Regions from separate parts of the Mycobacterium sp. pUA109 genome, predicted to be linked through region 1. Evidence: riboswitches for the same ligand, from Rfam matches in the RefSeq annotation. Region 1 holds a riboswitch; the other holds the start of a gene.

Region 1 (4,412 bases):
CGCTCCCGGTACCGGGTGGGCGTGGTCCGGGGGGTCGGCGAGTACGTCATCTCAGTTGCCTTTGCCTTCGTACTAGTACAGAATTAACTTCGTGCCAGTACAGTACAGGATCAGCGGCACCAGTGCCGAGGCCATTTCCGCCGATATCGAAGAGGGCATCTCCGCGGGGGCGCTGCCCCCCGGCGCCGCGCTCCCGCCGATCCGGGAACTGGCCGCCCAGCTGGGCGTCAACCCCAACACCGTGGCCGCCGCCTACCGCCTGCTGCGCCACCGCGGGGCCGTGGAGACCGCGGGGCGGCGCGGCACCCGGGTGCGGGACCGGCCGGCGACCACCCCGCGGTCGCTGCGCGGGCTGGCCATCCCGGCCGGGGTACGGGACCTGTCGACCGGCAACCCGCACCCGGGGCTGCTGCCCATCGCGACCGCCCGGCCGCCGCTGCCCGCCACGCCGGTGCTGTACGGCCAGCCGCCGATCGCGCCGGAATTGGCCGACTATGCCCAAACCAGCCTGGGCGCCGACGGTGTGCGGGCCGAGCACCTGGCGGTGACCTCGGGTGCCCTGGACGGAATCGAGCGGGTACTCGCCGCCCACCTGCACCCCGGCGACCGGGTGGCCGTCGAGGACCCGGGCTGGGCCAACCTGTTGGATTTGCTGGGCGCACTGGGTCTTTCACCGGAACCGGTCGGCGTCGACGACGACGGGCCGCGGCCCGCCGACCTGGCCCGGGCGCTGGGCCGCGGCGCCCGGGCGGTGGTGATGACCAGCCGCGCGCAAAACCCGACCGGCGCCGCGGTTTCCGCGGCGCGGGCGGACGCGTTGCGCAGCGTGTTGGCCGCGTCGACCCGCGAGGTCCTGGTCGTCGAGGATGATCACTGCGCCGGCATCGCCGGGGTGCCGCTGCAGCCGCTGGCCGGGGCGACGCGGCACTGGGCGTTCGTCCGCTCGGTGGCCAAGGCGCTGGGGCCGGATCTGCGGCTGGCGCTGGTGGCCGGTGACCAGCGCACCATCGAGCGGGTGCACGGCCGGCTGCGGCTGGGCCCGGGCTGGGTCAGCCACCTGCTGCAGCAGCTGGCCGTCGGGTTGTGGCGCGACGCCGCCGCGCGGCGACTGGTCGCACGGGCCGAAGCCGCCTACACCGCCAACCGCGTCCGTCTGCGCGCGGCACTGACCGACCGCGGCCTGGCGGCGCACGGCCGATCCGGGCTCAACGTGTGGATCCCGGTGCCCGACGAAACCACCGCGCTGACACGGCTGTTGGCGGCGGGCTGGGCGGCGGCGCCCGGCAGCCGGTTCCGGATCGGCACCCCGCCGGGCATCCGGATCACCATCGCCACACTCGACCCCGCCGACATCGACTCCCTGGCCGACGCCGTCGTCGACGCCGCGCACGGCACCGGCCGCGCCAGCGTGTGACGGGTCGGCGTGGCCGATTCGCCGCGGGAACGTATTAGCGCCGTGCAATAATCTCGCGGGTAAGGCGATGACGTTGCAGGAAGCCGGTGCGATTCCGGCGCGGTCCCGCCACTGTCATCGGGGAGCGACCCTCATCAGCCACGGCGCGAGCTGGAAGGCGAGGCGAGCGGTGATCCGAGAGCCAGGATACTGGCGTCATCGCGTCCTGTGACCCGGGGCGGTGTACCCCGAGAGAGCTGACGATCACCCGTGTCACGTACCTCGTGGATGGCCGCCGCAGCGTCGGGTTCGATCGCGGACGGCTTCCGGTGACCGCGCCGCTGTGGCTGGCCTCGCCGCCGGAAGTGTGGTCGGCGTTGCTGTCCAGCGGTCCCGGCGCGGCGCCGTTGTTGGCGGCGGCGGGGGCGTGGACGTCGCTGAGCACTGAATACGCCGAGACCGCCGACGAGCTGACCGCGCTGTTGGGGTCGGTGCAGGCCGGGGCGTGGGAGGGCCCGACGGCCGAGACGTATCTGGCCGCGCACGCGCCGTATCTGGCGTGGCTGCTGCAGCAAAGCGCCGATAGCGCGGCGCGGGCCGCCCAGCACGAGACGGTGGCCGCGGCCTACACCGCCGCGCTGGCGGGGATGCCGACGTTGGCGGAGCTGGGCGCCAACCACGCCACCCATGCGGCGTTGGTGGGCACGAACTTCTTTGGCATCAACACGATTCCGATCGCGTTGAACGAGGCCGACTATGTGCGGATGTGGATTCAGGCGGCCAGCGTGATGAGCGGCTACGACGGGGTGGCCAGCACGACGTTGGCGGCCGCCCCGGACAGCACCGCGGCGCCGACGATCATGAAAGCCGACACCACCGACGCGTCGTCCTCGTCACCGCCCTCCTGGTTTGAAGACCTGCAGAGCTATCTGGAAGGCCTTTTCCAGCAGCCGCCCTATCCCAACACCGGCGACTTCCCGATGTATCAGGAGCTACTGGACTTCTTCAACCAGATCGGCTTCACCGATATCACCGATCCGTTCCAGGGCTTTTTCAATTGGCTCACTTCCGGCGGCGGGGCGTCGTGGCTGCCGCCTCCGGGCGTACCCGGGTCGTGGCTGGGGTTTACCGGCAACCCGCTGAGCTATCTGAACCCGGCCAACATCGCCTACATCTTGTCGGTGCCGCTGGACCCGGGGTCCTTCGCCGCGTTCACCGGCATCGTCATCGTCGACGACATGCTGGCGATCCTGTACACCGCGGTGTTCAATCCCCAAGCGCTGGTCCTCGTCGTGCCGCTGGCCACCGTGGAGATGATCGGGTCCACGATCGGCAACACCGTCCAGCTGCTGCATTACCTGATCCAGCAGACGGTGCTGGTGCCCCTGATCGCGACACTGGCGGCCAGCTCGACGCTGCTGGCCCCGCCGGCGCTGCTCGGCGGCCTGGGGCTGGGCGCGTTGGCGAAGCTGGCCCCGGTGGCGGTCGCGCCGGTGCTGCCGCCGGCCGCGCCGCCGCCCGCGACGCCGGTGGTGCTCACCGTGCCCGCCCCGACCCCGGTGCCCACGCCCTCGCCGGCTCCCGCACCGGCCCCGGCGTCAACCCCCGCCCCCGCCCCGGCCGCACCGCCGCCGCCCGGGCCGCCGCCCACCCCGGCCGGGCCGCCGCCGTTGTACTCCTACATGCTGGCCAACATGGGCATGGCGGCCCAGGCCAGCGCCAGTGCGCGGGCGAAGAAGAAGGCGCCGGAACCCGACACGGCGGCCACGGCCGCCGCCGCCGCCGACGAACCCGAGCAGCAGGGGCGCCGTCGTCGCCGGCGCGCCAAGGCCGCAATGCTGGGCCGGGGCCACGAGTACATGGATTTGGACCAGGAACTCGACGGTCCGCCGCGGGTGACCGCCTCCGCCGCCGGGGCGGGACCGCTGGGTTTCACCGGCACCGCGGCGCGGCAGGCCGCCGCGGCTCCTGCGGGTTTGACCACGTTGGCCGCAGACGCGTTCGGCGGCGACGCGGCGGCGCCGATGATGCCGAGCACCTGGGGCGACGGCATTGACTAAGGTCGTGCCCCGTGATCATCAGCACCATCAACGTCAACGGCATCCGCGCGGCGGTCAAGCAGCGGTCGGCGGACAACCTGGGCCTGCTGGCCTGGCTGGGCCAGACCCGCGCCGACCTCATCTGCCTGCAGGAGACCCGCGCCGACGACGACCAACTGGCGGCGGCGCTGGCCCCCGCGCTGGCCGACGGCTGGTCGGTGGCCTCGGCCGACGCCCACCGCAAGGGGCGTAACGGGGTCGCGGTGCTGAGCCGCCAACCGTTCACCGCGATCCGGATCGGGTTACCGACCGCCGACGAGTTCGCCGCCCACGGCCGCTACCTGGAAGCCGACATCGACACCGCCGACGGCGGCCTGACCATCGCCAGCGTCTATGTGCACACCGGCGAGGCCGACACCCCGCACCAGGCGGAGAAGGAGCGCTTCATGGCGGGGCTGGCCGCCCGCATGGCCGCGCTGTCCCGGCAACGCCGCGACGTGGTGGTGTGCGGCGACTGGAATATCGCGCACACAGAAAACGACATCAAGAACTGGAAGGGCAACGTCAAAAAGTCGGGTTTCTTGCCCAGCGAGCGGCAATGGCTGAGCGACCTGCTCGCCGACGGCTGGGTGGACGTGGTGCGCCACCTGCACCCCGATACCGCCGGGCCCTACTCCTGGTGGTCGTGGCGGGGACGGGCCTTCGACAACGACGCCGGCTGGCGCATCGACTACCAGCTGGCCAATCGGCGGCTCGCCGCGCGGGTGCGGGCCGCCCGGGTGGAACGCGCCGACGCCTACGCGTTGCGCTGGTCGGACCACGCGCCGGTCACCGTCGAATACGGGCGTGACAAGATCGGACCATCATGAGTACGGCTACCGGATCGCGTCGCGTCGTCTTCTCCGGCGTGCAACCCACCTCGGGTTCGCTGCACCTCGGCAACGCGTTGGGGGCCATCACCCACTGGGCGGAACTGCAAG
Region 2 (4,412 bases), on a different contig from region 1:
GTACGTCGAGGAGATGTGCCTGCACCTGGCGCCCCGGATGATCCGGATCAACGCCATCCATCCGACCAACTGCAACACCCACCTGCTGCAGAACGACGGGATGTATTCCATGTTCCGCCCGGATCTGACCGCCGAGGGCAAGAAGGCCACCCGTGAGGACGCCGAGCCGCTGTTCACCATCTTCCAAGCCATGCCGATCCCGTATGTCGAGCCGGAGGACATGGCCAACCTCGGGGTGTTCCTGGCCAGTGACGATGCCCGCTACATCACCGGACAGCAGATCCGCGTCGATGCGGGCTCACTGCTCAAGTGGCCCAACGGCCCGGGCAGGTAGCGCGCGCCAGACAAGGAATTCTCCGATGGTGGAGCTTGAGCGCCCTCCCGACGAATCGGCGGCTCCGCACGAGGTCGCCTTCGGGCGTCCACTGCCTCCGCGGGTCGATCCGTTCTGCCACCCGCCAGAAGGGCGCACCCCCGGCCGACCGTTATCACCGCCATCCGGGCAGCCGGCGGCGAATGCTATCCGGCGGCGCATGGGCCGCCCGCTGTATTGGCGCCATAGACGGCGGAAGCGCCCTGCACCTGGATCTGCAAAGGCCATTGCCAGCACAGAACACTCGCAGGACCGGTAATGCCAATGGACCGCGAATTCGTCTTCGCCGCGGTTGCCGACGAGCGGCGAAAGATCGCAGAGCTGCTCGATACCCTTGATGACGCCCAACTGGCCACGCCCAGCTTATGCGCGGGCTGGGACATCAAGACCGTAGCAGCCCACGTGGTCAGCGTTTTCACCGATAGCTTTTGGGTGTTCATGGGCACCGCCCTGCGTCATGCGAGCATGGCGCGCGCCGTCGACGACCTCGCCCGCCGCCGTGCGCAGTTAGACGCGGACGAGATTGCTTCCGTCCTGCGACGGCACGCCGATTATCCGCTGAGTCCGCCACTATTCGGTCCCCTCGACCCCCTGGCTGACATCCTGGTTCACGGCGGCGACATCAGGATTCCGCTGGACCTGCCATTTGCACCCGATCCTGTTCTCTCCACGCTCGCACTGGACTTCCTGACCGGCCCATGGCCGTTCGGTTTCGTACCGCTGGGGCTCCTGAGAGGTATTTCTCTGCACGCCACCGACATTGATCGAACCTGGCGCAAGGGAAATAACGTAAAAGGACCGGCGGCGGCCCTCATGATGACAGTTGCCGGCCGCACCGCGTTCCTTGACGAACTCGAAGGGCCCGGATTACCGTTGCTACGCCGACGGCTGGGTCTAAATTAAACCGCCACACACCGACACGGCGCCCGTCGATAATCACCGCTGAATCGGTGATCTCGTTCATTACTTGCAGCACATCTCGGTGGCCGCGGCGTAGAACTCGGCGCCCCCGAGTCGGGCGCCCGCCGCCAACGGTCGCCGGGGCGCTTGGCGACAGGTAGCGTCGGCAGGTATGGCACGCATCGTCGTTATCGGCGGCCACGGCAAGGTCGCCCTGCTTCTGTCTCGCATCCTGTCCGAGCGCGGCGACCAGGTAAGTGCGGTGTTTCGCAACCCCGACCACGCCCAAGATGTCGCCGCGACCGGCGCCACCCCGGTGGTGGCCGATATCGAACAGTTGGACACCGACGGCTTGGCCCAGCTGCTGACCGGGCACGACGCGGTGGTGTTTTCCGCCGGCGCCGGCGGCGGTAATCCGGCGCGCACCTACGCCGTCGACCGCGATGCCGCCATCCGGACCGTCGACGCCGCCGCCCAGGCCGGGGTGCGCCGGTTCGTGATGGTGTCCTACTTCGGCGCCGGGTCCGATCACGGGGTGCCCGAGGGTGATTCGTTTTTCCCGTACGCCGAGGCCAAAGCCGCCGCCGACGCGCACCTGCGCGCATCCAACCTGGACTGGACGGTGCTAGGCCCCAGTCGGCTGACTCTGGAGCCGGGCACCGGCCGCATCGCGGTCGGCCCGGACACCGACAAAGGACAGGTGTCGCGGGAGAACGTTGCGCTGGTGGCCGCGGCGGCCGTGGCCGACGATGCGACGATTCGCCGCATCATCGAATTCAACGACGGTGAGCAGCCCATCGCCGAGGCGCTCGCGGCCGGGTAGCGGTTGGGGGCGGAGCCCGCCAGGCGGTAATCTCGACGGCACAGCTGGTCTGCTGACCCCGTCGTATCGGCGGGGTGGGCATCGAGCGAAGCGTAGGCGTCGCGAGAGGGAACCCGGTGGGAATCCGGGACTGTCCCGCAGCGGTATGCAGGAACGACCGCCGTCAACGGCACTGGTCAACAGACTGGGAAGCGACGGCCAGTAGGGGCACCCATCCGGGTGCGCGCCTGTGAGTCCGAAGACCTGCCAGCTGCGCCGGGCGCGCCGCGCCCGGCGGCTCATCGCCTCGTGGAATGGGCGTATGGCCGTCCCGGTTGCAGGTGTTGTGTCGGCAGGCGCCCCGCGACCGGATCGGCTGCGCGTCCGTCGGCGGTGACCACACCCGCGAGTGAAGGACGACCTTGTGACCGCTCAACCATTTACCGCCACCGTTACCGGCTCCCCGCGTATCGGCCCCAACCGCGAACTCAAACGTGCCACCGAGCGCTATTGGGCCGGCCGCATCACCCAGGGTGACCTGCAGGACATCGCCGCCACCCTGCGCCGCGACACCTGGTCCGCGCTGGCCGACGCCGGACTGGACTCGGTACCGGTGAACACCTTCTCCTACTACGACCAGATGCTGGACACCGCGGTGCTGCTCGGCGCGCTGCCCGACCGGGTCGCCGGTGTCGCCGACGAGCTGGACCGCTATTTCGCCGCCGCGCGGGGCACCGATGAGATCGCCCCGCTGGAGATGACGAAGTGGTTCGACACCAACTATCACTACATCGTTCCCGAGATCGGACCGGACACCCGGTTCGGCCTGAACCCGGCCAAGGTGGTCGGTGAGCTCAAAGAAGCCCTGGAGCTGGGCGTTCCCGCCCGCCCGGTGGTCATTGGCCCGGTTACCTTCCTGCTGTTGAGCAAGGCGGTGGGCGGTGCGGGTGCACCGATCGAACGGCTCGACGAGCTGATCCCGCTCTACACCGAACTGCTGGGGCTGCTCGCCGCGGCCGGCGCGGAGTGGGTCCAGCTGGACGAGCCGGTGCTGGTGACCGACATCGCCGCCGATGCGCCCGCGCTGGCGGAGCGGGTCTACACGGCGCTGGGATCGGTGACCAAGCGGCCCGCGCTGTTTGTCGCCACCTACTTCGGCGACCCCGGCGCTGCGTTGCCCGCGCTGGCCCGCACCCCGGTCGAGGCGATCGGCGTCGACCTGGTCTACGGCCCGGACACCGCGGTCGCCGCGGTGCCCGAACTGGCCGGCAAGACCCTGGTCGCCGGTGTCGTCGACGGACGCAACATTTGGCGCACGGACCTGGAGTCGGCGCTGAGCAAGCTGGCCAGCCTGCTCGGGTCAGCCGCGACGGTGGCTGTCTCTACGTCGTGCTCGACGCTGCATGTGCCCTACACCCTGGCCGCCGAAACCGGCCTGGACGACAACCTGCGCAGCTGGCTGGCGTTCGGCGCCGAGAAGGTCACCGAAGTGGTGGCCCTGGCGCGGGCGCTGCGCGACGGCCGTGACGCGGTCGCCGACGAGATCGCGGCCTCGGCGGCCGCGGTGGCGTCACGGTCCAGCGATCCTCGGCTGCGCAATGAGCAGGTCCGCGCCCGCATCGACACCATCACCGCCGCCGGTTCGCAGCGCGGCTCGGCGGCGGCCCGGCGCGAGGCCCAGGACGCCCGGCTGCACCTGCCGCCGCTGCCCACCACCACGATCGGGTCGTTCCCGCAGACCACCGACATCCGCAAGGCGCGCGCCGCGCTGACCGCCGGTGAGATCGACCAGGCCGAATACACCCGCCGGATGCAGGCCGAGATCGCCGACGTGATCAAGCTGCAGGAGCAACTCGGCCTCGACGTGCTGGTACACGGTGAGCCGGAACGCAACGACATGGTGCAGTACTTCGCCGAGCAGCTGGACGGCTTCTTCGCCACCGCCAACGGCTGGGTGCAGTCCTACGGCAGCCGGTGTGTGCGCCCGCCGATCCTCTACGGCGACGTCGCCCGCCCGCACCCGATGACCGTCGAGTGGGCCACCTACGCTCAGTCGCTGACCGACAAGCCGGTCAAGGGCATGCTGACCGGGCCGGTCACCATCCTGGCCTGGTCGTTCGTCCGCGACGACCAACCGCTGGCCGACACCGCCAACCAGGTGGCGCTGGCGATCCGCGACGAGACGGTGGACCTGCAGCAGGCCGGTATCGGGGTGATCCAGGTCGACGAGCCAGCGCTGCGTGAGCTGTTGCCGCTGCGCAACGCCGACAAGCAGGCCTACCTGACCTGGGCGGTCGGCGCGTTCCGGCTGGCCACCTCCGGGGTGGCGGACTCCAC

What was found. Region 1 has a riboswitch for cobalamin ahead of ACAG26_RS01000 (PPE domain-containing protein). Riboswitches for the same ligand answer to the same signal wherever they lie in the genome.
Region 2: it holds a riboswitch for cobalamin, as region 1 does, so the genes downstream of both, metE (5-methyltetrahydropteroyltriglutamate--homocysteine S-methyltransferase) here and ACAG26_RS01000 (PPE domain-containing protein) in region 1, are expected to answer to the same signal.

Annotation. Positions count from the first base shown of each region.
Region 1 is NZ_JBGGKS010000001.1:193,589-198,000, reverse strand. Features, by position in the region: gene ACAG26_RS01010 (pyridoxamine 5'-phosphate oxidase family protein) at 1-50, opposite strand, end outside; gene ACAG26_RS01005 (aminotransferase class I/II-fold pyridoxal phosphate-dependent enzyme) at 92-1,414, shown strand; cobalamin riboswitch at 1,468-1,627, shown strand; gene ACAG26_RS01000 (PPE domain-containing protein) at 1,723-3,453, shown strand; gene ACAG26_RS00995 (exodeoxyribonuclease III) at 3,465-4,301, shown strand; gene trpS (tryptophan--tRNA ligase) at 4,298-4,412, shown strand, end outside.
Region 2 is NZ_JBGGKS010000013.1:69,747-74,158, forward strand. Features, by position in the region: gene ACAG26_RS16100 (mycofactocin-coupled SDR family oxidoreductase) at 1-334, shown strand, start outside; gene ACAG26_RS16105 (maleylpyruvate isomerase family mycothiol-dependent enzyme) at 638-1,276, shown strand; gene ACAG26_RS16110 (SDR family oxidoreductase) at 1,446-2,096, shown strand; cobalamin riboswitch at 2,174-2,362, shown strand; gene metE (5-methyltetrahydropteroyltriglutamate--homocysteine S-methyltransferase) at 2,500-4,412, shown strand, end outside.